DNA from 4 places in the Nonomuraea sp. NPDC050547 genome. Region 4 is predicted to be linked to each of the others. Evidence: riboswitches for the same ligand, from Rfam matches in the RefSeq annotation. Region 4 holds a riboswitch; each other region holds the start of a gene.
The links. A riboswitch is a leader RNA that binds a small molecule or an ion and turns the genes downstream of it on or off. The one in region 4 is predicted to bind cyclic di-AMP.
Positions count from the first base shown of each region.

Region 1: it holds a riboswitch for cyclic di-AMP, as region 4 does, so the genes downstream of both, ACIBHY_RS06255 (D-alanyl-D-alanine carboxypeptidase family protein) here and ACIBHY_RS05600 (CHAP domain-containing protein) in region 4, are expected to answer to the same signal.
Region 2: it holds a riboswitch for cyclic di-AMP, as region 4 does, so the genes downstream of both, ACIBHY_RS33740 (NlpC/P60 family protein) here and ACIBHY_RS05600 (CHAP domain-containing protein) in region 4, are expected to answer to the same signal.
Region 3: it holds a riboswitch for cyclic di-AMP, as region 4 does, so the genes downstream of both, ACIBHY_RS43455 (coiled-coil domain-containing protein) here and ACIBHY_RS05600 (CHAP domain-containing protein) in region 4, are expected to answer to the same signal.

Region 1 covers NZ_JBITGW010000002.1:385,440-391,065, forward strand. Annotated here, with positions in the region: gene ACIBHY_RS06230 (alpha/beta fold hydrolase) at 1-61, opposite strand, end outside; gene ACIBHY_RS06235 (TetR/AcrR family transcriptional regulator) at 118-705, shown strand; gene ACIBHY_RS06240 (NUDIX hydrolase) at 889-1,470, opposite strand; gene ACIBHY_RS06245 (tannase/feruloyl esterase family alpha/beta hydrolase) at 1,622-3,175, opposite strand; gene ACIBHY_RS06250 (TetR/AcrR family transcriptional regulator) at 3,263-3,874, shown strand; cyclic di-AMP (ydaO/yuaA leader) riboswitch at 4,007-4,149, shown strand; gene ACIBHY_RS06255 (D-alanyl-D-alanine carboxypeptidase family protein) at 4,162-5,076, shown strand; gene ACIBHY_RS06260 (multicopper oxidase family protein) at 5,447-5,626, opposite strand, start outside.
Region 2 covers NZ_JBITGW010000015.1:99,029-104,654, forward strand. Annotated here, with positions in the region: gene ACIBHY_RS33730 (cytochrome P450) at 1-136, opposite strand, end outside; gene ACIBHY_RS33735 (LuxR C-terminal-related transcriptional regulator) at 488-700, shown strand; gene ACIBHY_RS33740 (NlpC/P60 family protein) at 786-1,829, opposite strand; cyclic di-AMP (ydaO/yuaA leader) riboswitch at 1,835-1,982, opposite strand; gene ACIBHY_RS33745 (amino-acid N-acetyltransferase) at 2,320-2,889, shown strand; gene ACIBHY_RS33750 (RDD family protein) at 2,975-4,249, shown strand; gene ACIBHY_RS33755 (RDD family protein) at 4,363-4,872, shown strand; gene ACIBHY_RS33760 (Lsr2 family protein) at 5,368-5,626, shown strand, end outside.
Region 3 covers NZ_JBITGW010000022.1:53,839-59,464, reverse strand. Annotated here, with positions in the region: gene ACIBHY_RS43460 (hypothetical protein) at 1-701, opposite strand, end outside; gene ACIBHY_RS43455 (coiled-coil domain-containing protein) at 757-1,710, opposite strand; cyclic di-AMP (ydaO/yuaA leader) riboswitch at 1,717-1,854, opposite strand; gene galT (galactose-1-phosphate uridylyltransferase) at 1,921-2,982, opposite strand; gene ACIBHY_RS43445 (DeoR/GlpR family DNA-binding transcription regulator) at 2,979-3,758, opposite strand; gene ACIBHY_RS43440 (50S ribosomal protein bL37) at 3,891-3,968, shown strand; gene ACIBHY_RS43435 (dihydrolipoyl dehydrogenase family protein) at 3,972-5,249, opposite strand; gene ACIBHY_RS43430 (TrpB-like pyridoxal phosphate-dependent enzyme) at 5,281-5,626, opposite strand, start outside.
Region 4 covers NZ_JBITGW010000002.1:245,081-250,706, reverse strand. Annotated here, with positions in the region: gene ACIBHY_RS05620 (FkbM family methyltransferase) at 1-288, shown strand, start outside; gene ACIBHY_RS05615 (DUF6716 putative glycosyltransferase) at 301-1,482, opposite strand; gene ACIBHY_RS05610 (hypothetical protein) at 1,479-2,399, opposite strand; gene ACIBHY_RS05605 (aldo/keto reductase) at 2,484-3,308, shown strand; cyclic di-AMP (ydaO/yuaA leader) riboswitch at 3,461-3,597, shown strand; gene ACIBHY_RS05600 (CHAP domain-containing protein) at 3,611-4,303, shown strand; gene ACIBHY_RS05595 (oxidoreductase) at 4,767-5,626, shown strand, end outside.

The DNA.
Region 1 (5,626 bases), 140 kb from region 4:
TCGTGTCGTAGGCCCGTTGGGCGGCCGGTGTGACGAACCGGCCGACTTTCGTCGTGGCCATGAACCCACCTCCTTTGCAATATGATCGTATGGCAAAGATGGGGGAGGCGCGCGGAAATGCCCAAGCAGGTCGATCACGAACAACGGCGCCAGCAGATCAGCCAGGCGTTGTGGCGGGTCGCCGCCGAGCGAGGGCTGGAGGCGGTCAGCATGCGAGAGGTGGCGACCTCGGCGGGCATGTCGATCGGGTTGGTGCAGCACTATTTCGCGAGTAAAGAGGACATGCTGCTGCACGCCACCCTGCTGCTGCGCGACCGGCTCGAGGAACGGCTCCGGCGCGCGGTGGCCGCGCTTCCAGAGCCGGTCACGCCCCAAGCCACGCTGCGCGCGATGTTCGCGGCGCTGTTGCCGGACGATCCAGCCAGCCGGTCTGAGACGTTGGTGGCCAACGCGGTGTTCATCAGGGCGCTCAACGACCCGGTCATGGCCGACCGCTACCGTCTGGGCCGAGCCCAGCTCACCGCGAGCGTGGCCGATCTGATCCGGGCGGCGCGCGCGGATGCCGACGATCTCGCCGAACAGGCCGCGGACACCCTCCTCGCCCTGGCGAACGGGCTTTCCTCCGATCTCCTGCTCGGCCACCTGAGCGTTGAAGGAGCCGTGCGCATCCTCAACACGCAACTCGACACCCTCATCGACGACTGAGCCGGCCCCCGTCGTGATGATCAGCGGCCGCAGGGTGTGGGCGCAGTCCGTGTGACCCCATCCGCCCCACCTGCGGGGCGTCCCGCCCAGCCAGACCCCACTCCTTCAAACGGGGAAGATCACAGCTCTCCTCTGAACACTTCGGCGAACCCTGAAACGCCGTCAGACAGGGATCGGCACATGTCACGTCTCTCCGGGTGCTGGGCGTGCATCAGTCGCTGATGGGGTCGATCGCGCGCAGGACCTGGGCGCGCCGGGCGCGCTCCTGGTGCCGGCGAGCCGGCGGGTCGGCAGCCAGGCCAGTGCCTGCGGTCGCGATGGGAGCTCACCGGCCAGCAGCGGTGGCAGCAGCCCGGCCAATCCCTGTGGCGCGATGAGCTCCTCGGTGGAGGCCAAGTCATCCGGCGTCCACCAGCGCTCGCCCCGCAGCAGGCGCGTCTCGTGTTCCTCGGGCTGGGGCTCGACCTTCGCAAGACCTTCGATCCGGACGAAGAAGTAGCTGCTGTGCGACTGTCCCGGTGCTCCGGAGAGCCGAGGGCCCGTCGCGGTGGCGATCACCGGGCCGAGCAGGCCCGGCGGCACCACGAATCCCGTCTCCTCGCGAGCCTCGCGGATCGCGGCTTCCTCAGCAGTCTCGCCCGGTTCGATGCCCCCGCCAGGGGGAATCCAGATGCCGGGCCAGTTCGCCGAGTTCAGCTGCTGCAGGAGCACGCGGCCGTGCGCGTCGAGCATCAGCAGACGCGCGGTCGCGCGGATCTCGCTCATGCCGGGAGTGTACGGAGTGCGGGCTGACGCCGGCCTCACCTGCTCCGACCGCTTCCAGCGCGCCCGAGCTCATGCGGTTGGCCCACAGGCCGTGAGCACGAACGCGGCCAGGCCGACCACGAGGAAACTGCCTCGCGCGCTCGCCTTCTCGCTAGTGCGCGTCATGAGGGGATCCGCAGGTGAAGTTCGCGGCGTCCTCGATGCTGCCCGAGCCCTTGTAGAGCGCGACGGCAGGATACGGGCACAGGGGCCGGCTGCGGCCGCTCGCCGGGTGGGTCGCGAGGATGGAGGCGGGCGCCGTGCCCCGGTTGATCCACTGTTCCATCGCCGTGAGCGCGTCGAACGTGTTCGGCCCTGGCCCGCCCGCGCAATGGCCCATCCCGGGTGCCATGAACAGGCGGAAGAAGCCGGCGGTCCGCGCCGCGCCCATCTCGGCGACGACCTTCCTGTGGTACGCGACCGGGGCCGTACCGCTCAAGGCGGGGTCGGACCAGCCGTGCACCATGAGCAGCTTGCCGCCTCGGGCCCTGTAGGCCGTGAGGTCGGGGTCGGTCGCGTCAAGCAGCGCGCGTATCCGCTCGACGGCCGGCCGATCTTTGGCGAGGTCGAACCTGGTGAGGTCATAGCTCGGATCGCTGAACAGGAAGTACCGCAGGAACTCGTTGGCGAACGTGTACGACAACGGTGCGGCCAGGCTGAAGGGGAAGACGAGCTTGCCGTCGGGTCCCATCTGCGGGGGCGCCGAGCCGGTGATGTAGGACCGCCACAGCTCCTCGTGTCCGGCGGGATGTCCCCGGAGCGGCCCGGGTCCACGATAGATGGTCCGTGCGGCGGCGGCCTGGGCCCGGGTCAGCTTGCCGGGGCCGATGAGCCGGCCGGGGTTGACGGCCGCCTTGCGCGGATCGGCGACCAGGCCGTCGGTCAGCCCGTCCCGGGCGTCGCCCCGCTTCAGCGATTCCGCCGAGAGGATCGGCAGCGTGCTGGGCGACAGCCAGGACCCGGAGGTGGCCAGTTGTGCCTGTGCCTGCGAGATCCAGCGCAGGAACGTGTCGCCTGCGGCGAACGCGGGGCCCTCGGCGATCACTCCGTCATAGTCCGCGGGGTAGCGCTGGACCTCCATGAGGCCCTGCCGTCCCCCGTTGGAGCACCCGTTGAAGATGGCCTTGCGCGTGTCGCGCCCGTAGTGGATCGCGGTGATCGCCTTCGCCGCGACCGTGCTGACGTGGACGCCTCGGTAGGCGTAGTCGATCTGCTTGGGCCGGTTGCCGAGCGCCCACCTGCCGTCGAGTTCGGGGTGGCCTAACGGGCTCGCGCCTTGGTGTCCGGTGTCGGTGGCGGCCGAGGCGTAGCCGCGTCTCAGCCCCTCGTCGAACGGAACGATGTGCCCGGCGAGCCCGCCCACGCCCTGGAAGTAGAAGTCCGAGTTCCACGCGGCCGGCAGGCCCAAGCGGAAGTTCACCCGATTGCTGGGGACGGTCGCGTCGCCCGGCGTGGTGACATAGGCGTCGACCAGGCAGTGCTCCGGTACCGAGGTCGTCGCGGTCACCGTCGTGGCTCGGGTGATCGTCGTGTCGGTCACGGTCGCGTTCATCAGGGCCGCGCATCGGCCGGCGTCCGCCCGTACGGGATCGCCGACCGCGACGAGGGCGGCGGCCAGCGGCAGGCACGAGATGATGCCCACCTTGGTTCGGCTGGGTCGGCGCATTCCGCCTCCAAACACAGGGGGTACTATTTTTGAGTACCTGGTACCCTTCACGGTACCCCGAGAGTCGGCATCCCCGAAAGTGCAGGCATGACCGGATATCCTCGACCGCCCGTCGCCCTCTCGCTCGGGCGTTCCTTCACGAGCCGGCAGGAAAGCGTGCTCGCCGAGCTGGAGGAGATCTTCCTTCGGGAGGGATTTCGCCGGCTGACGATTCAGGAACTCGCCGCCCGGCTGCACTGCTCGCGGCGTACCCTCTATGACCTGGCGCCCAGCAAGGACGAGCTCGTCGCGCTCGTCGTCGACCGGTTCCTGCAGCGCGTCGGCCGGCAGGCGATGGCTCAGGCGAGGGCGCTGGAGGAGCCGCTCGGGCGAGTCCACGCCTACATGTCCGCGGCCAGCGGGGCGCTGACCCGCGCGGCTCGGGCGTTCTCGGTCGATGTCGCCGGGCAGCCGGGAATCCGCCGGCTGTTCCAGGAGCATTACCGGTTCGCCACGTCCGTCGCCGCCGCACTCATCCAGGAGGGCATAGACGGCGGCGCATTCCGCGAAACGGACGCGCGCCTCGTGGCGGAGGTGATCTACGCCGCCCTGGACCGGCTGCAGGATCCGGAGGTGCTCGAGCATCTCGGCCGGACGAACGCGGAGGCGTTCCAGGAGCTGTTCGACCTGATCGTGCTTGGTCTGGCCCGCCCGTCGTAAGAAGGGGGAAAATGTACTGTTTGCACGATATGTACTTTTTGGTAGTGTCTCGGGCATTGCGTGGCGGACCCTAGACGGGTTCGTTGCCTTTTCATTGCCCGGACCGTGCGTCTCCTGGGGAACCCGCAGGACGACGTCCGGCCGCCGAATCCATTTTCACGGAGCCGGGGACCCACTCTTCTTGGGGTGAATCGGACGCTCGCTCGACGGCGACCGTAGGGCACTTCCCAGCCCGAACCCGTCAGCTAACCCGGTAGGCGGCATGGAAGCAAGGAGCAAAGTCCTTCATGCCCACCGATCCCAAGAACCGGCTGAACCGCGCGCTGCTCGGCCTTGCCGTCACCGCGCTCGCCATGACCGCCTGCGCCACCGCTGCGCAGGCCACCCCTCCGGTCGGGCCCGACGACCCGCCGACGTCCCGCTCCCACGTTCAGGAAGCCGCGGCGCACGCCCCCACGGTGCTCGGCCGTGCGGCTCATGTGATCGACACCAAGACCGGCAAGGTCTACTTCAGCAAGAAGGCCGATCTTCGTTTGCCCGTGGCCAGCATCACCAAGGTGATGACCGCCTACACCGTGCTGAAGGAGGCCAGGCCGAGTGACGTCGTCAAGGTCACCTCTGGGGATGTTCGCTACGCCTCGAAGGACGGTGCCTCGGTGGCCGGCCTGCGCGCGGGCGACCGGCTGACCGTAGAGAATCTGCTGTACGCCCTGCTGTTGCCCTCCGGCGCGGATGCCGCCCACGCGCTCGCCCGCGTGTACGGCCCGGGCGTCGACGCGTTCACCGCGAAGATGAACGCCGCCGCTCGCGAGCTCGGCATGCGGGACACGCTCTACGTCAACGCCGACGGGATGCCCGCCAAGGGGGGCGGCTACTCCACCGCACGCGACCAGACGCGGCTGGCCCAGGCCGCCCTGGGCAGCCAGACGCTCAAGAAGGTCGCCTCCAGCCGGTCTCGCTCGGTGTCCGCCACGGCGGAGCACCGCGCCTACTCCTGGCGGAACACGAATCGGCTCCTTGGCAAGCCGGGCGCCGTCGGCCTGAAGACCGGCTACACCCGGGCCGCCGGCTACACGCTCTCCTTCGCCGCCGATCGTGAGGGCCGGCAGCTGGCCGGTGTGATTCTTGGAGAGACCAGCTCCACCCGCCGCTTCCAGACCGCTCAGAGGCTGCTCGACTGGGCGGCCGGCGGGCAACGCTGACCCATGGGGGCGTAGACGCCGACGCTGACCTCCCAGGTGGCGGTCAGGGGACCGGTATCGCGGCTTCCTCGGTGAGTTCGCCGTCGGTCATGGTCAAGGCAAGGTCAAGACCCACCTGGTGCGCATCTACGCCAAACTCGGCGTCGACTCCCGAACCGCCGCCGTCGCCTCCAAGCGAGGCCTCATCCGCCCTCCACAATCACGTTCCCATGATGCCCCCGCCCCCATGAATGGATGTCACTGCCGGCGCTCCCGCGGGACGGCGCCTCTGACGGTGAAGCCGTCCGGGGTGACATTGATCGAGACGGTCCCCGGCGTGGCGGCAAGGGCGGCGCGCAAGCCGGCATCCTTCGCGTCGAAGCCCATGCCGTCAGCGCTCACCGTGAAGAGCAGGCCGTTCGTGCTGGTGGTGACGGCGACGGACACCATCGCGGCCCTGGCTCGCTCCTCGACGACGGCCAAAACCTGGGTGACACACGCGAGCACCGCTTCGGCCACCCGATCGGGTACCTCCTCGGCCGGCAGTGCCCATGTCTCCACCTGGATGCCG
Region 2 (5,626 bases), on a different contig from region 4:
TGTGGTCGGGCGGGTCGAGACGCAGGAAGGACACCTGCGGCCGGTCAGGGTCATCGGTGCCCGGCGGGACGTGTCCGTGGCCGAAGCGGGGGTCGCGCAGCATCGCCGAGACGTGCTCGTGTGATGTGGCTACCACCAAACCGCCGCGGGTATGAAATAAATCGCCACGCTCGCGAAGCTCCCGATACTTTCCGTACGGGTCACGCCGGAACCCGGGATCGAACGGATCGAATCCCAGCACGTCGGCGGGGGTCAGTGTCGGTGACCGAGGGGCGTTGTAAGGATCAGTGAGATCGCTCATCGTGCCCCGAAGTGTGACGACATATGGCGAGTAGTTCACATAGGTTTGATCATGTCAATACAGCTGGTCAAGCTGGGCAATTGTCGAGCTTGACGACCTTTCCTGAATGCGTTTACCGTCTGCGAGACGAGCGCGTTGCGCGGTCCGATACGTCTGCGAGTTCTGCTGTTGGGGGGAGGGCTCCCGATGGATGTGCTCACCGAGGGCGTTGAGCTGAGCCACGCCGATTTAGCCTTGCTCGCCGAGCTGGCCAAGGGAGTCACGGTCGATCGGGTAGGGCGCCGGCTGGAGATCAGCGGACGCACGGTACGCCGCCGTTTGCGAGGGATATGCGACAGGATCGGTGTGGCCACCGCCATCGAGGCGGTGGCCTGGGCGGCACGCCGCCAGCTGATCTAGCAGGGCTGAGACCCGACCCCGCCGGTTCGACCGGCGGGGTCGGTTTTGGCTGGCATGGGGTCCTGGTTCCGTCTCTTCGGCGGGGTCAGTTCGCGATGCGGACCGCGCCCGCCCACGGGCGACGGGAGATCGACGCCAGGCGCACGACGTCGCCGGTCTGCGGCGCGTGCACCATCATGCCGCCGCCGACGTAGATGCCGACGTGGTGCAGGTCGCTGTAGAAGAACACCAGGTCACCGGGGCGCAGCTCCTCGCGCGAGATGCGGGTGCCGGCCGTCCACTGGTCGCCGGTGTAATGCGGCAGCGAGATGCCGACCCGCTGGTAGGCCGCCATGACCAGGCCGGAGCAGTCGTAGGAGCTGGGACCCTCCGCGCCCCACACGTACGGCTTGAGCTGCTGGGTCAGCGCCCACCTGGCCGCCTCGGCCGCCTTGCCGGCGCCGGCGATCGGCAGGCTGACCCGCACCGCGCGGGTGCCCGGCCGCCCGGCCTCGCCGATGGCCCGCTGGAACAGGTCGCTCTCGACCTTCTTGACCAGCTTGCCGATCTTGTCGCGCCGCGCGTCCAGGTCCTCGACGATCTCGGTGACCTTGTCGATGCGGGTCTTCGCCTCGGACTGGGCCTTCTCGGCCAGTTCCCTGGCGCGGGTGACCTGGTTGACCTCCTCGCCCTGCTGCTGCTCCAGCGCGTAACTGGTCGCGGCGCGGTCGAGGAAGAGCTCGGGGTCGTCGGAGGCGGCGAAGGCGAGGGCGCGGCTGAAGCCGCCCATCATGTACTCGCTCTGCGCGAGCATGCCCGCCCGCTGGCGCTTGGTGGCGAGATCGGCCTCACTGGAGGCCAGCGTCTTCTTGGCGGCGTCGACGGCCTTCTGGGCGTCCCTGAGCTTCACGCGCTGGCCGTTGAACTGCTCGCTGAGCGTCTCGATCTCCGTGTGGAGCTTCTCGGCCTGCTCCGACAACTGCTTGAGCGACGGCTTCGGGTCGGCGGCTGCGGAACCGAGAGGCGTGACGGTGAACGTCACCGCGGCTACGGCTGCCGTCAGGACGACCAGCCGCTTCTTGATGCCTGGTTCGGGAGGGCGGGCATGCTTGCCCGCGGGCTTCCCTTCACGGTTACGCGTGCGCTTCACCAACCAGCTCCTCTCGTGGCCGCCTACCGGGTTAGCTGACGGGTTCGGGCCGGAGCAGCCCTACCGAGCCGTGGCTCGGATTCACCCCGGATGGCCTGCGGCCACTGGCGGGTCCCCGGCTCCCCAGGGGAGGGGATTAGGCGTGCCGCCGCGCGTAAGGACGCGGGTGACATCGACGCTGGACACTAGTGCACTCCAGGTTCGTGCTCAACCAGAACTGCCAAGTCTGTTGAGGTTTCACAACCGAAGTGTCACGGGGGGATCACGTGCTCCGCCGTACTGGAGCGACTTTATGTGCGCTTTGCGGGTGCATGGGACGTACGTGAGGTTCGGCGTCACCGGGGGAATCATTGCTCGTCACCGGCTATTCGCCTGGTGGTTGAGGGGGAGACGGCTGTTGTCGGGCATGCTCGTCCACTGGATGAGATGGTTGAGGAAGTAGGTGGGCAAATAGGGGGCAGCCGTAATTGCGTCTGTACTCTGAAGTGCCATGGAACAGGTCGCCGAACGGGCGGTACCCGACATCGAGGTCGTCGTGCGGCGAGCTCGCACGCCGGACGTCCGGACGATCAGGCGCCTGGTCGACACCTATGCCGGAGCCGGGCCGCGCCTGCTGGAAAAAGCCACGGTCACTCTTTACGAGGACGTCCAGGAGTTCTGGGTGGCTGAGCGTGGCGGGCAGGTCGTCGGATGCGGTGCCCTGCACGTGTTGTGGGAGGACCTCGCCGAGATTCGCACCGTGGCCGTCGACCCCGACGCCCGCGGTCTCGGGGTCGGGGGCCAAATCGTTACCGCTTTGATCGGAACGGCCCGCGAACTCGGGCTGGGGCGGGTGTTCTGCCTGACATTCGCGGTGGATTTCTTCGCCGCGCATGGGTTCCGCCCGATCCAGGGCACGCCGGTATCTCCCGAGGTCTATGCCGAGCTGCTCGCCTCCTATGACGAGGGCGTAGCCGAGTTCCTCGACTTGGAGCACGTCAAGCCCAACACCCTGGGCAACACCAGGATGCTGCTCCACCTGCCGTCGTTTGACTCGGACCTCGACCAAAGGGAAAGGTGATTGTAGATACCTATGTCGATACGTTGGGCAGCGAAGGCATGTGTCCTGACATGTGCCACATGCACACTCGAAGCGAGGTGACACGGTGAGCACCGGACAGCCGCCGTATCCACAGGACGACCCCGGCGACAACTCCGGGACTCCCGAATACGGACAGCACAACGCGGGCCACGCACAGGGCGAGCCCGACCCGGACGTGACCGTCGTGGGTTACCGCCAAGACGGCGACCCCTACGGCCAGCAGGGATACGGACAGCAGTCCGGCTCCCAGCCGGGTTACGGTCAGCAGCCCCAGTACGGCCAGCAGCAGGGATACGGTCAGCAGCAGCCTCAGTACGGCCAGCAGCCCGGCTCGCAGCCGGGTTACGGCCAGCAGCTTGGTTACGGCCAGCAGGCCCAGCAGCAGCCCGAGTACGGCCAGCAGCCGGGCTCCCAGCCCGGTTACGGCCAGCAGCAGCCTGGCTACGGCCAGCAGCCCGGTTACGGCCAGCAGGCCCAGTCGCAGCCCGGCTACGGCCAGCAGCAGCCCGAGTACGGCCAGCAGCCCGGTTACGGCCAGCAGCCCGGCTCCCAGCCGGGTTACGGTCAGCAGCAGCCCGGCTATGGCCAGCAGCCTCAGTACGGTCAGCAGCCCGGCTCGCAACCTGGCTACGGTCAGCAGCAGCCCGGCTACGGCCAGCAGGCCCCGTCCGGGCAGCAGTACGCCCAGCCGGGTTACGGCCAGCAGCCTGGTTATGGTCAGCAGCAGCCGCAGCAGGGTTACGGCCAGCAGCAGCCGCAGGGCTACGGCCAGCAGGGCTTCCAGCCCGGCTACGGCCAGGCCTACGGTCAGCCGGTGGGCGTCCAGCCGCCCGGCGCGCCCGCGCCGCTGGCCGAGTGGTGGCAGCGTCTGGTCGCCCGAATCATCGACGGTGTGCTCTTCGGCATCGTCTACTGGGTGATCACTCTGATCATGGCCGGCATCTTCCTGGCGACGTACAGCTCGCTCGACGGTTCCAGCTCGGGCTTCTTCGGCCCGGTGCTCGTCGGCCTCATCTCGGGTGTGCTGGTCGGGGCGGTCTACATCGCCTACGAGCTGATCATGACCAAGATGAACGGGCAGACGGTCGGCAAGATCGTCATGGGCATCAAGATCGTCCCGGTCGGCGGCGCCATGCCGCCCGGCGGGCTGTCCACCGACGTCGCGATAAAGCGGGCCGGCGTGACGTGGGGCGGGTACCTGATCTCGGGCATCCCGTTCCTCGGCTGGCTCGGCTACATCTTCGTCGCGCTGAACGGCGCCTCGCAGCTGTGGGACAAGCCGCTGCAGCAGACGTTCGCCGACAAGGTCGCGCGTACCGTGGTGGTCAAGATCAAGTAGTGGTCGTGTCATGGATTCAGGGGTCACCGCCCGGTGGCCCCTGTTTCATGTGGCGCCGTGCCGTACCAGAATGAGGGGACAGCCGACCTAAAGGCCGTCGAGAGGTTGAGGCTATGGCCGCGCCCGCCCAACGCGCAGTGACCGCCGAATGGTGGGAGCGGCTGGTCGCGCGCCTCATTGAGGCCCTGGTCTTCGGCGTGTTCTATTACATTCTGTTCATCGGGCTGTGGACACTCTTCCGGTCTGTAGGGCTGCTGGAGGTCTTCGAGGGCCGCTGGCCCGAGGTCATCGCCTGGTTCGGCGCGGGCCTTGTCTATACGCTCTACGACTGGGTGTCGCATTCCGCGGGCGGCCGCACCTTCGGGCAGGCGATCATGCGGATTCGCGTGGTTCAGGCGGACGGCGCCGTTGTCACCTCCCATGGGCTGCTGAAACGCTCGCTGCTGTATCCGGGGCCGACCATGTTGATGGGCATTCCGGTGCTCGATCTGGGGGCCGCGGTGATCGCCTTCGGCGTGGGGATGCTCATCCTCATCGACCGTCCCCAGCTGCGCGGTCCCCATGACCGGCTGGCGGGAACGCGGGTGGTCAAAGACCTGCGCGAGCCGGGGCGGGCGGGATAGCCCAAAAAATTTCCCTTGATCCGGTAAGGAGCCTGGAGAGACTGGCATTAGGCTGTCAGTCGCCCAGGTCACCCCTTGTCGGCGACCTGTCGCACGGGTGGCATCCGCGTGGCGCCATGGTCGGGCGGCGGCGGTTGTCCGCCACACGGCCCCCGCACGCGGCGCCGCGCCCGAGGTGTTCAGTCGGCTCCTGGGAAATCTGTCGCCGTGGAAACCCCGATCGGCGCGCGGGCCGAGGGCGAATGGAAGGCCTTACGGAAGCTTTGGCGGCCGCCGTGACACCGGCTGGAGTCACCGGCCCCTTCGACTTTGGCGTGCGCTGAAGACGTCCCGCCGACCCTCGCCGGCCGGCGGCCAAACCGCCAGGATCGGGTCGAGAACCACAACTGATCCGCGAGTCAGCCGAATCCGTGTCTCGCTGAATTGTCTTAGCGTCTTTCCGGGTATATGTTTGGGCAGGCGAATGAAACAATGCTCCGGGAAAGGATTGCGTAGATGGCCAAGCAGATCCAGGAGATTCTCATCGATGACCTCGATGGGGGCGAGGCCAATGAGACGGTCAGCTTCGCTATTGACGGCGCTTCGTATGAGATTGACCTCAGTGACGTTAACGCCAAGAAGCTGAGGGATGCGCTCTCGCCTTTCGTGCAGCACGCTCGGCGCGGCGGTGCCGTCTCCACGCGTCGTCGGGGTCGTGGCGGGCAGCGCGCGATGACCCGCGAGAAGAGCTCCGAGATCAGGCAGTGGGCCAAGG
Region 3 (5,626 bases), on a different contig from region 4:
GACCTGTCCTCGGCGCGGTAGACCGGCGGGCGGTCGCGCCGCCAGATCGGGTACGGCGTGATGCTCGAGACGTCGACGTTCTTGTCGGCCGCCGACTCGAGGTGGTTGCCGGGGCCGCGCAGGGGTGTCGGCGGCCGCCTGCCGGGCGGGATCGCGCCGGACCCCGCTTTGGAGGCCGGCTTGCGCAGCAGCGCGGACGCGCGTCCGAACAGGCGCAGCGCGCTGCGTTCCAGCAGCTCGACCATCCGGCGGATGATCTCCCGCGCGGTCGTCCTGGCGCCGCCCACGACCGGACCCACGGCGGCGAGCGAGGCGCCGGCGGTGGGGCCAGAGGCCGCGACCAGCCGCGACAGGTGCAGGGCGAGCCGCATGAGCAGGACGATCAGCGCCACCTTCATGGCCAGCACGATCGTCGCGGAGATCTGTAACGCGCCGCCGATGAGCAGCGCGGCGGTGACCGCGTCGCCGGAGCGTGCGGAGGTGTCGCGCCACTCGCCGTCGAACGCCCGGACGCCTTCGCCCTCGTTGCGTGCGGTGGTCTGGGCGGCGTGCGTGGCCGCGGTCGAGGAGACGCGCACCGCCGTCATCGCGAAGGAGATCCACTGGGTACCGGCCGCGTACAGCCGGTCCTCGTCGACGAGCGGCCACGAGACGACGATGTTGAGCAGCATGGCCAGTCCCGGCGGTGGCTGCAGCGCCACGGTGCCCCTCCTTGCCCGGTGATCACATCCGAGGGGTCACACTACTGGGGCGCACTCACTGCATGGAGATGTGCGGGTGGTCGAAGTGGTTCTCGGTGATGCTGCCGCGGTCGCTCATCGCCCGCCATCCCGATCCCATGTTGATGCGCTGCTTCCAGATGACGTACTTCACGCCGAAGCGGTTCTTGTTCTTGATCGCCCAGGCCGCGATCTGGTCGCCGAGTGCCTGGTTGGCGGCGGTGGGCATGGAGCCGCCGGTGCTCATCATGAAGTCGCAGGCCCGGCCGAGCGGGTGCTCGCCGCCGCCGCCCGAGCGGTAGCAGCCGACCTCGAAGGGCAGGTTGAAGGTCTTCTTGATCTCGTCGCGGATGATCCGCATCCGTGAGGTGATGTTGTCGGAGCCGGAGGGCAGCTCGGGGGCCCAGGAACCGTCGTTGCGCTTGCCGGTGCCGTACGGCATGAGGTCCTGGAGCTTGTCCTTGATGTCCTTGATGACGCCTTCGGCCTCGTCGCGCTCCTTGTCCACCTCATCCGCCTGCCCGGCGATCTGGGCGGTGAGCGCGGCGGCCGCGTCGGCGGCCTTCTTCTTCTCGTCGCGGGCGGCGGCGACGCCCGCGATGACCGCCTGCTCCTCGTCGGTGAGCTGCTCCAGTACGGCCGCGCCCGGCGCGTCAGGCGTGTACAGGAAGCCGGGCAGCGTGCCGCCGCTGCCCTGGTAGCGCAGCTGGGCGATCTCGGCCACCCGCCGCTCGGCCTCGACCAGGGCCGTCTCGGCGGTGGCCAGGCGCGCTTGGGCGGACTTCTCCGCCTCCTTCGCCTTGGCGAGGGCCACGCGCTTGCCGTTGTAACTCTCGATGAGCTTGTCCACCTGGGTGTTGAGCTTCTTCAGCTCGGCCCGCAGCTGCTTCTCGCTCGGCTTGGGCGCGGCGAGCGCGCTCGCCGGGGTGAGCGCCACAGCTGCGGCGGTGATGAGACCGATGGCCAGAGCCGCGGGGGACGCAACCGCCACGTGGGGGATTCCTCTCCATCTGCCGGCCGGGTTAGCTGACGGGTTCGGGCATGGAGATGCCCTACCACCGAAGTGGATTCACCCCAGGTGAGGCTGGGTCCCCGGCTCCTGGGCAACACGCCCGGGATTAGGCGGCAACGGCTGTGACAACCGGTGCGTGAGGGATATTAGTAGTAAATGGCGGGTAACGCGACTTCAAGTGGAAATCAATTAGTGATCTACCTGTGATCGAAGCAGGCGTGCGGCCTCCTCGGGCAGCACGTCGTTGACGAAGGCCCCCATCGCCGACTCCGACCCCGCCAGGTACTTGAGCTTGCCGGGCGCGCGCCTGATCGAGAACAGCTCCAGGTGCAGATGTCCCAGCTCACGCAGGTACTGCACCGGCGCCTGGTGCCAGGCCGAGATGTACGGCATGGCCACCCCGAAGATCCCGTCCAGCGCCCGCAGCACCGAGGTGTAGAGCGGCGCGAAGGCCGCCCGCTCCGCCTCGGTCAGCGCCGCGAGGTCCGGCACCTGCCGATGCGGGTAGACATGCACCTCGTACGGCCAGCGCGCCGCGGCCGGCACGAAGGCGGTCCACAACTCGTTGGCCGCCACGACCCGCTCCCCGGCCCGTTCGGCGGCCAGCACGTCCGCGAACAGCCCCGGCCGCCGCTGCGCCGCCGCGAGCTGCAGCTTGGTCCGCGGCGTCACGTAGGGGTAGGCGTAGATCTGCCCGTGCGGGTGGGGCAGCGTGATCCCGATCTCCTCGCCCCGGTTCTCGAAGACGAAGACCTGCTCCACGCCCTCGATCGCGGACAGCTCGGCGGTGCGGTCCGCCCACGCCTCCATGACCAGTTCGACCTGCGCGTCGGTCAGCCGTGAGAACGACGAGGAGTGCTCGGAGGTGAAGCACACCACCTCACACCGCCCCGCCCCCGGCCGCACCTCACTCAGGCCGCCCACATCGTGATAAGTCCCAAAATTTCCGCTGAAAGATGGGAAGCGGTTCTCGAACACCACCACGTCATAGTCGTGCGCCGGGATCTCCGAGGCCCGCGTGTCGGACGACGGGCACAACGGGCACTCGTCGGCGGGCGGCAGGAACGTCCGCGTCTGCCGGTGCCCCGCGATCGCGATCCACTCCTCGGTCAGCGGGTCGTAGCGCAGCTCCGAGGCGAGCGGCCGGGGGTCGAGCGGGCGCCGGTCCACCGCGCCGCGGTCGGCGTCGTCGCGCCGGTCGAAGTAGATCAGCTCTCGCCCGTCGGCCAGGTGGGTGATGGTGCGCTTCACTGCGTGCCCTCCGCGATGATCAGTTCCCCGACGCGCTCGGCCAGCTCGGCGCGCGCCTCGGCGGGCAGACCCTGGTCGCTGATGACGACGTCGGCCTCTGCCAGGTCGGCGATCGTGCTGATGCCGACGGTGTTCCACTTGGTGTGGTCGGCCGGCACGACCAGGCGGTGGGCGGCGGCCACCAGTTCCCGGTCGGTCTCCGACTCCAGCAGGTTCGGCGTGGTGAACCCGGCGCGCGCGCTCATCCCGTGCACGCCCAGGAACAGCGTGTCCACGTGCAGGCGGCGGATCGCGGCGACGGCGACGGGACCGACCAGCGCGTCGGAGGGCGTGCGGACGCCGCCGGTGAGCACCACCGTGCGGTCGGCGCGCGGGGCGCGGTGGAAGACGTCGGCGACCGGGACCGAGTTCGTGATGACGGTGAGGTCGGGCACCGAGACCAGGTGGTGGGCCAGCGCCCACGTGGTGGTGCCCGCCGACAGGGCGACCGCGGTGCCGGGCCCGACCAGCTCGGCGGCGCGGCGCGCGATCGACTCCTTCTCCTGCTGCTGGCGGGCGGACTTGGCGGTGAAGCCCGGCTCCTCCGTGGAGCCGGGGCCGAGCGTGGTCGCGCCGCCGTGCACCTTCTCCAGCAGGCCGCGCTCGGCCAGGGACTCCAGATCGCGCCGGACGGTCATGTCGGAGACGCCGAGCTCGCGCACGAGGTCGGCCACGCGGACGCCGCCGCTGGCCCGGACCCGTTCGAGGATCGTCTGTTGCCGCTGCTGTGCGAGCACGCGCTCTCCTTCCAACAAGTTCAAACAGATTATGACATGAACATGTTGAAGAATGTGAGGTCGCTTGCCGGGGGGCCTGGTGTGGGATACGCATGCCGTACCGGAAAAGGCCCGCTCAAAGGAGGACGACGGATGGCAAGGCGCGCCCGCAAGTCCCGAGCACGCAAGAAGAAGAAGGCCAACCACGGCAAGCGCCCCGCGTCGCGCTGACGGTCACCCGGCCGCGGTGAGCTCCTTCACGGCGGCCGAAACCGCCCGGTGGAACGTCGGGTAGGCGTAGATCATCTCGTCGAGCCTGGGGAGCGGGACACGGGCGTGCACCGCCAGCGTCAGCAGTCCCAGGACCTCGCCCCCGGGCGGCGCCGCCACGGTCGCGCCGACCAGGACACCGTCGGCGGCCACCAGCTTGACCAGCCCCTCGGCCTGGGCGATGTACCCGCGCGTGCCCAGATCGCCCATGGCGACGCGCACATCCAGGCCCCGCTCGCGGGCCTGCGCCTCGGTCAGGCCCACCGCGCCCACCTCGGGATCGGTGAAGGTCACCCGGGGCACGGCGTGGTACTCGGCCTCGTGCACGGGCTCGCCGAGGATCTCCTTGACCACGATGTTCGCCTGGTACATCGACATGTGGGTGAAAGCGCCCTTGCCTACCGCGTCGCCGATCGCCCAGACGCCCTCGGCCGCGCGCATCCGCGCGTCCACGGGAATCGCCCGCGCGCTCTCGTCGAGACCGATCGCGCCGACGCCCAGCGCCTTCAGATCCACCCGGCGGCCCGTCGCCACCAGCAGCCGCTCCGCCTCGGCGCCGCCGACCGTGAAACGGCCGTCCCCGTAGTCCACGCGCGCGACCTTGGCCGAGGTCCGCACGTCGATGCCGCGCCCGGCGAAGACCTTCTCCAGCAGCGCGCCGGCCTCCGGCTCTTCGAGGGCGATCAGCCGCTCGGCGGCCTCGACCACCGTCACCGCCACGCCGAACGTCCGGAACATCTGCGCCAGCTCGACCCCGATCGCACCGCCGCCCAGCACGATGATCGACTCGGGCAGCTCGGCGTTCTCGATCGCCTGATGGTTGGTCCAGTACGGCGTGCCCGCCAGCCCCTCGATCGGCGGCACCGCCGCCTGCGAACCGGTCGCGATCACGATGCCGCGCGCCGCGCGCAGCACCTGGTCGCCGACGGTCACCTCGCCCGGCCCGGTGACGCGCCCGTGGCCCCTGAACAGGTGGCCGCCCTTGCCGGTGAAGCGGTCGGCGGCCACCTTGTCGTCCCAGGAGTCGGTGGCCTCGCGCACCCGGCGTACCAGCGCCGCCCACTCGCGCGAGGTCTCCGCCTCATGGATCATGATCTTCGAGGGGATGCAGCCCCAGTAGGGGCACTCGCCGCCCACCAGGTTCGACTCGACGGCGGCCACGCGCAGCCCCGCCTCCGCCAGCCGGCCGGCCACGTCCTCGCCGCCCGGACCCATCCCCAGCACGATCACATCGACGTCCATGCTCAGTACATAACCAGCCCTGAGCCGGAGTTCACCCGGAACGTGGCAAATTCGCCAGCGCCTGGTCGACCCGCTCCTGCGGCAGCGCGTAGTCCTCCAGTTCGCCCGCCAGGTAGCGGTCGTAGGCGCCGAGGTCGAAGTGGCCGTGGCCGCACAGCGCGGTCAGCAGCACCTTCTCCTCGCCGCTCTCCTTGCAGCGCAGCGCCTCGGCGATCGTCTCGGCCAGCGCGTGCGTCGGCTCCGGCGCCGGCACGATCCCCTCCGTACGCGCGAAGCGCACACCGGCCTCGAAACACTCGCTCTGCGACCGGGTGACCGCCTCGAACAAGCCCAGCTCGTACATGTGCGACAGCAGCGGCGACATGCCGTGATAGCGC
Region 4 (5,626 bases):
GTGCTCAAGGGCGCCGCGGCCACGCTCGCCGCGCGCCCGGCGCTGCTGTTCGAACTGCACCCGGAGCTGCAGGCCAACTGCGGCTGCGACACCGGCGAGCTGCTCGACCTCGTCTACGCGCACTATCCCCAGGTCTATCTGATCGACGAGCTGCACAACACGCTGGTGCCGTGCGAGCGCGCCTACTTCGACCGTCCCGGCGCCGTGGGTCTCTACCGCTCGAACGTGGTCGCCGCGGGCCGCCCGGAGCACCTGGACGTGCTCCGGCCCCACCTCGCCCCAAGCTGACGCCCGGCTCGCTCAGCCGGCGCGCAGGGCCCGGGAGAGCCTGCGCTTGGTGCGGTAGCCGATGCGCAGCACCTCGGGCGGCACCTCCACCCGCAACCGCGCCCGCCGCCGGGCGGCCAGGTGCTCGGCTCCGTCGAGCAGCGAACGGGCCGGCTCGCGAGGGCCCGCCAGCAGCTCGTCCAGCAGGCCCACCCACGTCCCCGCCTCGGCCGCGTGGAAGTAGTTCGCCGCCCGCCACGCCCCCCGCGCCTCGCGGAAGGCCCCGTCGGCCAGGTCGTCGAGAGTGCCCAGCAGCCCGCTGCCGGTGAAAACCAGGTTGATCATCTCGGCGCTGACGCCGAAGTCCTCCAGCACCAGCGACGGCACGTCCCTGGCGATCGCCTCCAGCGCCGCGGTCGAGCTCACCGTCACGAACCCCGCCGCCACCGCCAGGTGCTCGTCCATCGAACCGGCGGCGAAGCGCAGCCGTCCCGGCTCGCCGAGCTCCTGCCAGAGCCGCTGATAGGGGTGACGCTCGTTGTGGGTCTGCCGCTCGCCGTCCAGGGCGCGCAGCTTGACCACGACGTCCAGGTCGGGGCGGCGATCGGCCAGCTTGGCCAGGGCAAGCAGCACCTGCTCGCGCTCCTCGCGGCCGCGCGGCACCTTGGCCTGCGTGGCGAAGACCACCCGGTCGCGCTCGCGTCCGTCCGGCTCGAAGCGGGCCCCGTCCTCCGGGACGCGCAGGAACGGCAGGCGGGCGAGCCCCACCCGCCCCCCTCCGCCGAGCCGGCCGGCCACCTCGCCGAACTCGGCCGCCTCCCGCTCGCTGTGCACGACGAACAGGTCGCACCCGCTGCGGAACAGCCAGGCCTTGTCGGTGGCGGGCACCGAGATGCCGGGCAGGCCGGTGACGAAGACGGGCCGGGGCCGCAGCTCGTCGAGCACCTCGGCGACCAGCACGTCCACCACCGGGCCCGTGCACGCCACCACGATCGCGTCGGGTCTGGTCCGCTGCGCCGTACGCCGCAAGGACCGCGCCGACAGCACCGGCGGCAGGGGACCGTCGCCGACGGCGGCGGCGATCTGCAGCGGCGAGGGCACGATCGGCGTGCGGACCACCGCGAGATCGCGCTCCCAGTCCCCGGGCAGGTCGGCGAGCAGGCAGGCCGCCCACTTCAGATACGAGTCAGAGTCGGCAACGGCCAGGATCCTCACCCGGCAACCCCCGTCAGATGTGAGCGAAGCGCCGGGGCCGCCCGGCTGGTCCACCAGTCGTCCGGCACCTCGACCGGTTCGACCGCGACCCCGCGGGTGCCGAGCAGCACACGCAGCGAGGTGATGGCGGTCGAGGGCAGGCTCAGGACGCGCTGGCTCGCGTCCAGGCCGCGAAGCGTGAGTTCGGCGGGTACCCCGGCGTCGTGCACGGTGATGCCGGGCCGTTCGCTGATCACGGCCACATCGACGGGGTCCTCGCGGCGGTGGGGAAAGTAGGCGAGCGGCTCGCTGGCGGCCAGCTCCGTCAGCCAGCGCAGGTAGCGCTCGCGGTGCACGAGCCCGTTGCGGACCAGCGAGGTGCCGAGCACGACCGTGCGCTCGGCCGGGCCGGGCGAGCGCAGGGGCTGCGCGCGCAGCCAGCCGAAGTCGTGGCAGATGAGGTCGATGCCGCGCTCGCGCACGGCGCCGGCGAGGTCGTCCTTGACGGGCAGCGCGGTGAACACCGCGGTGCTGGAGGCGGCCAGCCTGAGCGCCGCCGCCGTCCCGAGGACCCTGCGCGGCAGTCCCGCCTTGTGCCTGGCCCTCAGCAGCGCCCGATACGGCCCCGCGGCCAGCAGCTCAAGCAGCCGGAGCGTGGCCAGCCCGTCGTCCACGATGACGATGCGGCCCGGCCGCGAGGTCAGCCAGCGCAGTTGCACCCGCCCGGAGAAGGCGTCACCGACCACCTGGACCGGTCGCGGCATCTCCTCGCTCGGCCTGGCCAGCTCGAGCCCGTCGGGCAGGTCGAGCCCGGCCAGCTCGCGGCGCGTGGCCACGAGTGCGCGCTGACGCGCCCTCGGCACGATGACCGTGCGCTCACCGAGCAGCCCGGCGTGGTGGGCCTCGACGGCGCAGAGCATCTGGAGCGGCGATTCCACCCAAGCCCATTGCTTCTTCACGACGGGTTCAAGCTAGCCCGGTCGCCTTAAGCCGCAGGGAACGCCATATGAACAATGGGTCGCATGAACTCGCTGCTGCTCAACACCGACGGTGTGCAGATCCCGCAGCTCGGCTTCGGCGTCTGGCAGGTGCCCGACGACGAGGCCGAACGCGCGGTCACCACCGCGTTTCAGGCGGGATACCGCCATATCGACACCGCCAGGCTCTACTACAACGAGGAAGGGGTGGGCCGCGCCTTCCGGGAGTCGGGGCTGCCACGGGAGAAGGTGTTCATCACGACCAAGCTCTGGAACGCCGACCACGGCCGCGCCGAGGAGGCCTTCGAGGAGAGCCTGGCCCGTCTGGGCCTCGACTACGTCGACCTCTATCTCATCCACTGGCCGGTTCCAGATCAGGACAAATACCTCCAGGCATGGAAGTCCCTGGAAAAGATCTACCGAAACGGCCGGGCGCGCGCGATCGGCGTATCGAACTTCGGCGTGGAGCACCTCACCAGGCTCATCGACGAGGCCGAGATCACCCCCTCGATCAACCAGATCGAACTGCACCCGAACTTCCCCCAGATCGAACTGCGCGCCTTCCACGAGGCCAACGGAATCCTCACCGAGGCGTGGAGCCCGCTGGGCCAGGGCAAGGGCCTGCTGAACGACCCCGCCCTCGCCACATTGGCCGGAAAACACGGCAAATCACCCGCGCAGATCGTGCTCCGCTGGCACGTCCAGCTCGGCAACGTGGTGATCCCCAAGTCGGTCACGCCGGCGCGGATCAGGGAGAACATCCAGGTCTTCGGCTTCACGCTCGACCCGGAGGACATGGCTGCCATAGGAGCCCTCAACAACGGCACCCGTCTGGGACCTGATCCGGCAAATTTTAACTGGATGGGATGACCGGCTGGTGCGGCCTTTTGGCCGCACCAAGCCTTGGATGGTCATTTATGAGTTTGTAATCCCCTTGCCCCATGTATTACCTTCAGGTCATCCAAGGCATACGTCCGGGCTACCCGTTCGTTGCCAGACCATCGCACACACATCACAGGCTTTGCCTGTGACCGCTGAATCCGCACCCTCGCGGAACCGGGGACCCAGGTCCTTTGGGGTGAATCGGCGCCACGCGCCGTAGGGCAGCTTCCATGCCCGAACCCGTCAGCTAACCCGGTAAGCGGCATGGAAGCAAGGAGTCACCCCACCCGATGGCGAAGCATCGTCTTACCCGTGCCCCCAAGATCGACCTCACCCGCGCCGCTCTCGGCGTGACCATCGCCGCCACCGCGGCGTTCGCGACACACCCCGCCCAGGCCGAGACGCACGCCGCGTCCGCCGCCGCCAAGGGCGTCCCGGAAACCGTCGTCCAGGCCGAGCCCGGCAAGAAGGCCGGCAGCGACCGGCCCAAGCCCACGGCGGCCCAGGTCCTCGCGCTGGCCAAGAAGCAGATCGGCACCCGCGAGGACTCCAGGGGCGGCGGCACCAAGTTCCAGAAGTGGTACATGTCCTCCCCCCGCGCCGCCGAGACCGTCAAGCGCGACGGCGGCAACCGCCAGGCCTACCTGAACGCCGCATGGTGCGCCATGTTCGTCAGCTGGGTCGGCGAAGAGACCGGCGCCCGCACCACCGTCGGCTGGGACGCCTACACCGTCACCCACGCCAAGTGGTTCAAGAACAACAACCGATGGGGCACCGGCGCGAAGCCCGGAGCCGTCGTCTTCTTCTCGTGGAGCGGCAGCAAGAGCCTCGACTCCATCAACCACGTCGGGTTCGTCATCAAGGACAACGGCAACGGCACCATCACCACCGTCGAGGGCAACACCGGCAACGGCAAGGTCGAGGAGCGCATCCGCCCCGCCTCCCAGGTCGTCGGCTACGGCTACCCCGACTACTCGGCTTAACTTCCCCTTCCCCCCACTCTCCCTCCCAGGAACGGCGCGCCCCCTCCCCCCGGGCGCGCCGTTCCCATGTCCGGCACCCTCCCGACCCCACCACCACACTCCCCCGCTGCTCCCGTGCACCCCTTCACCCGCCGCCACCCCCGCCCCGCCCCGCGCACACCCACCCCGCCCTGACACGCCCCGCCCCGCGCACCCCCTCGCCCCGCCCCGCGCACACCCATCCCGCCCTCACACCCCGTGGGCCCGTCCCACTCCCACGCACCCCTCACCTGCGCCGACTCCATCCGTGCGCGCCCCGATCCGCCAGCCCCTCCCACGGCCACGCCATCCCGCGAACCTCCGGCCATACAACCCGGCTCCCAGCCCACGCTCCCCCGGGACCTCAAGTCCCACCCCGGCGTTGTCTCATGACCGGGGAGGGAGTGGGCGGGTTAGGGTGACGGTGATCACGTTTGGAGGGGTCATGGGATGGACCGCAGCGGACATCGGCGACCTGTCAGGCCTGGCGGCCGTGGTGACGGGAGCCAACAGCGGCGTCGGGATGATCGCCGCGGGTGAGCTGGCCAGGCGCGGGGCCACCACCGTCCTGGCCTGCCGGGACGTCGCCAAGGGCGAGGCCGCCGCCCAGCTGATGAAGAAGGCGGCTCCCGACGCCTCCATCGAGGTCAGGCAACTTGACCTGGCCGATCTGGCCTCGGTCCGAGCGTTCGCCGCCGCGTACACCGGCGGGCTCGACGTGCTGGTCAACAACGCGGGCGTGATGGCGCTGCCGTACCGGCAGACCGTGGACGGGTTCGAGATGCAGTTCGGGACCAACCACCTCGGGCACTTCGCGCTCACCGGCCTGCTGCTGCCACGGCTGCTGGAGCGTCCCGACCCCCGCGTGGTGACCGTCAGCAGCGGCATGCACAAGACGGGCCGCATCGACTTCGACGACCTCCAGGGCGAACGGTCCTACCGCAAGTGGGCCGCCTACGGGCAGTCCAAGCTGGCCAACCTGCTGTTCGCCTATGAGCTGCAGCGCCGCGCCGCCGGCGCGCTGACCAGCGTCGCCGCCCACCCCGGCTACGCCGCCACCAACCTCCAGGTCGTCGGCCCGCGCATGGAGGGCAACCCGATCCTGGAGTTCGGCTCCCGGCTGGGGAACGTGCTGTTCGCCCAGAGCGCCGAACGCGGCGCCCTGCCGCTCCTCTACGCCGCCACCGAACGCGGCCTGGCCGGCGGCACCTACGTCGGCCCCGACGGCCCGTTCGGCTCACGCGGCTACCCGGCCCCCGTCGGCTCCTCCCCCGCCTCCAAGGACCGCGCCGTCGCCGCCCGCCT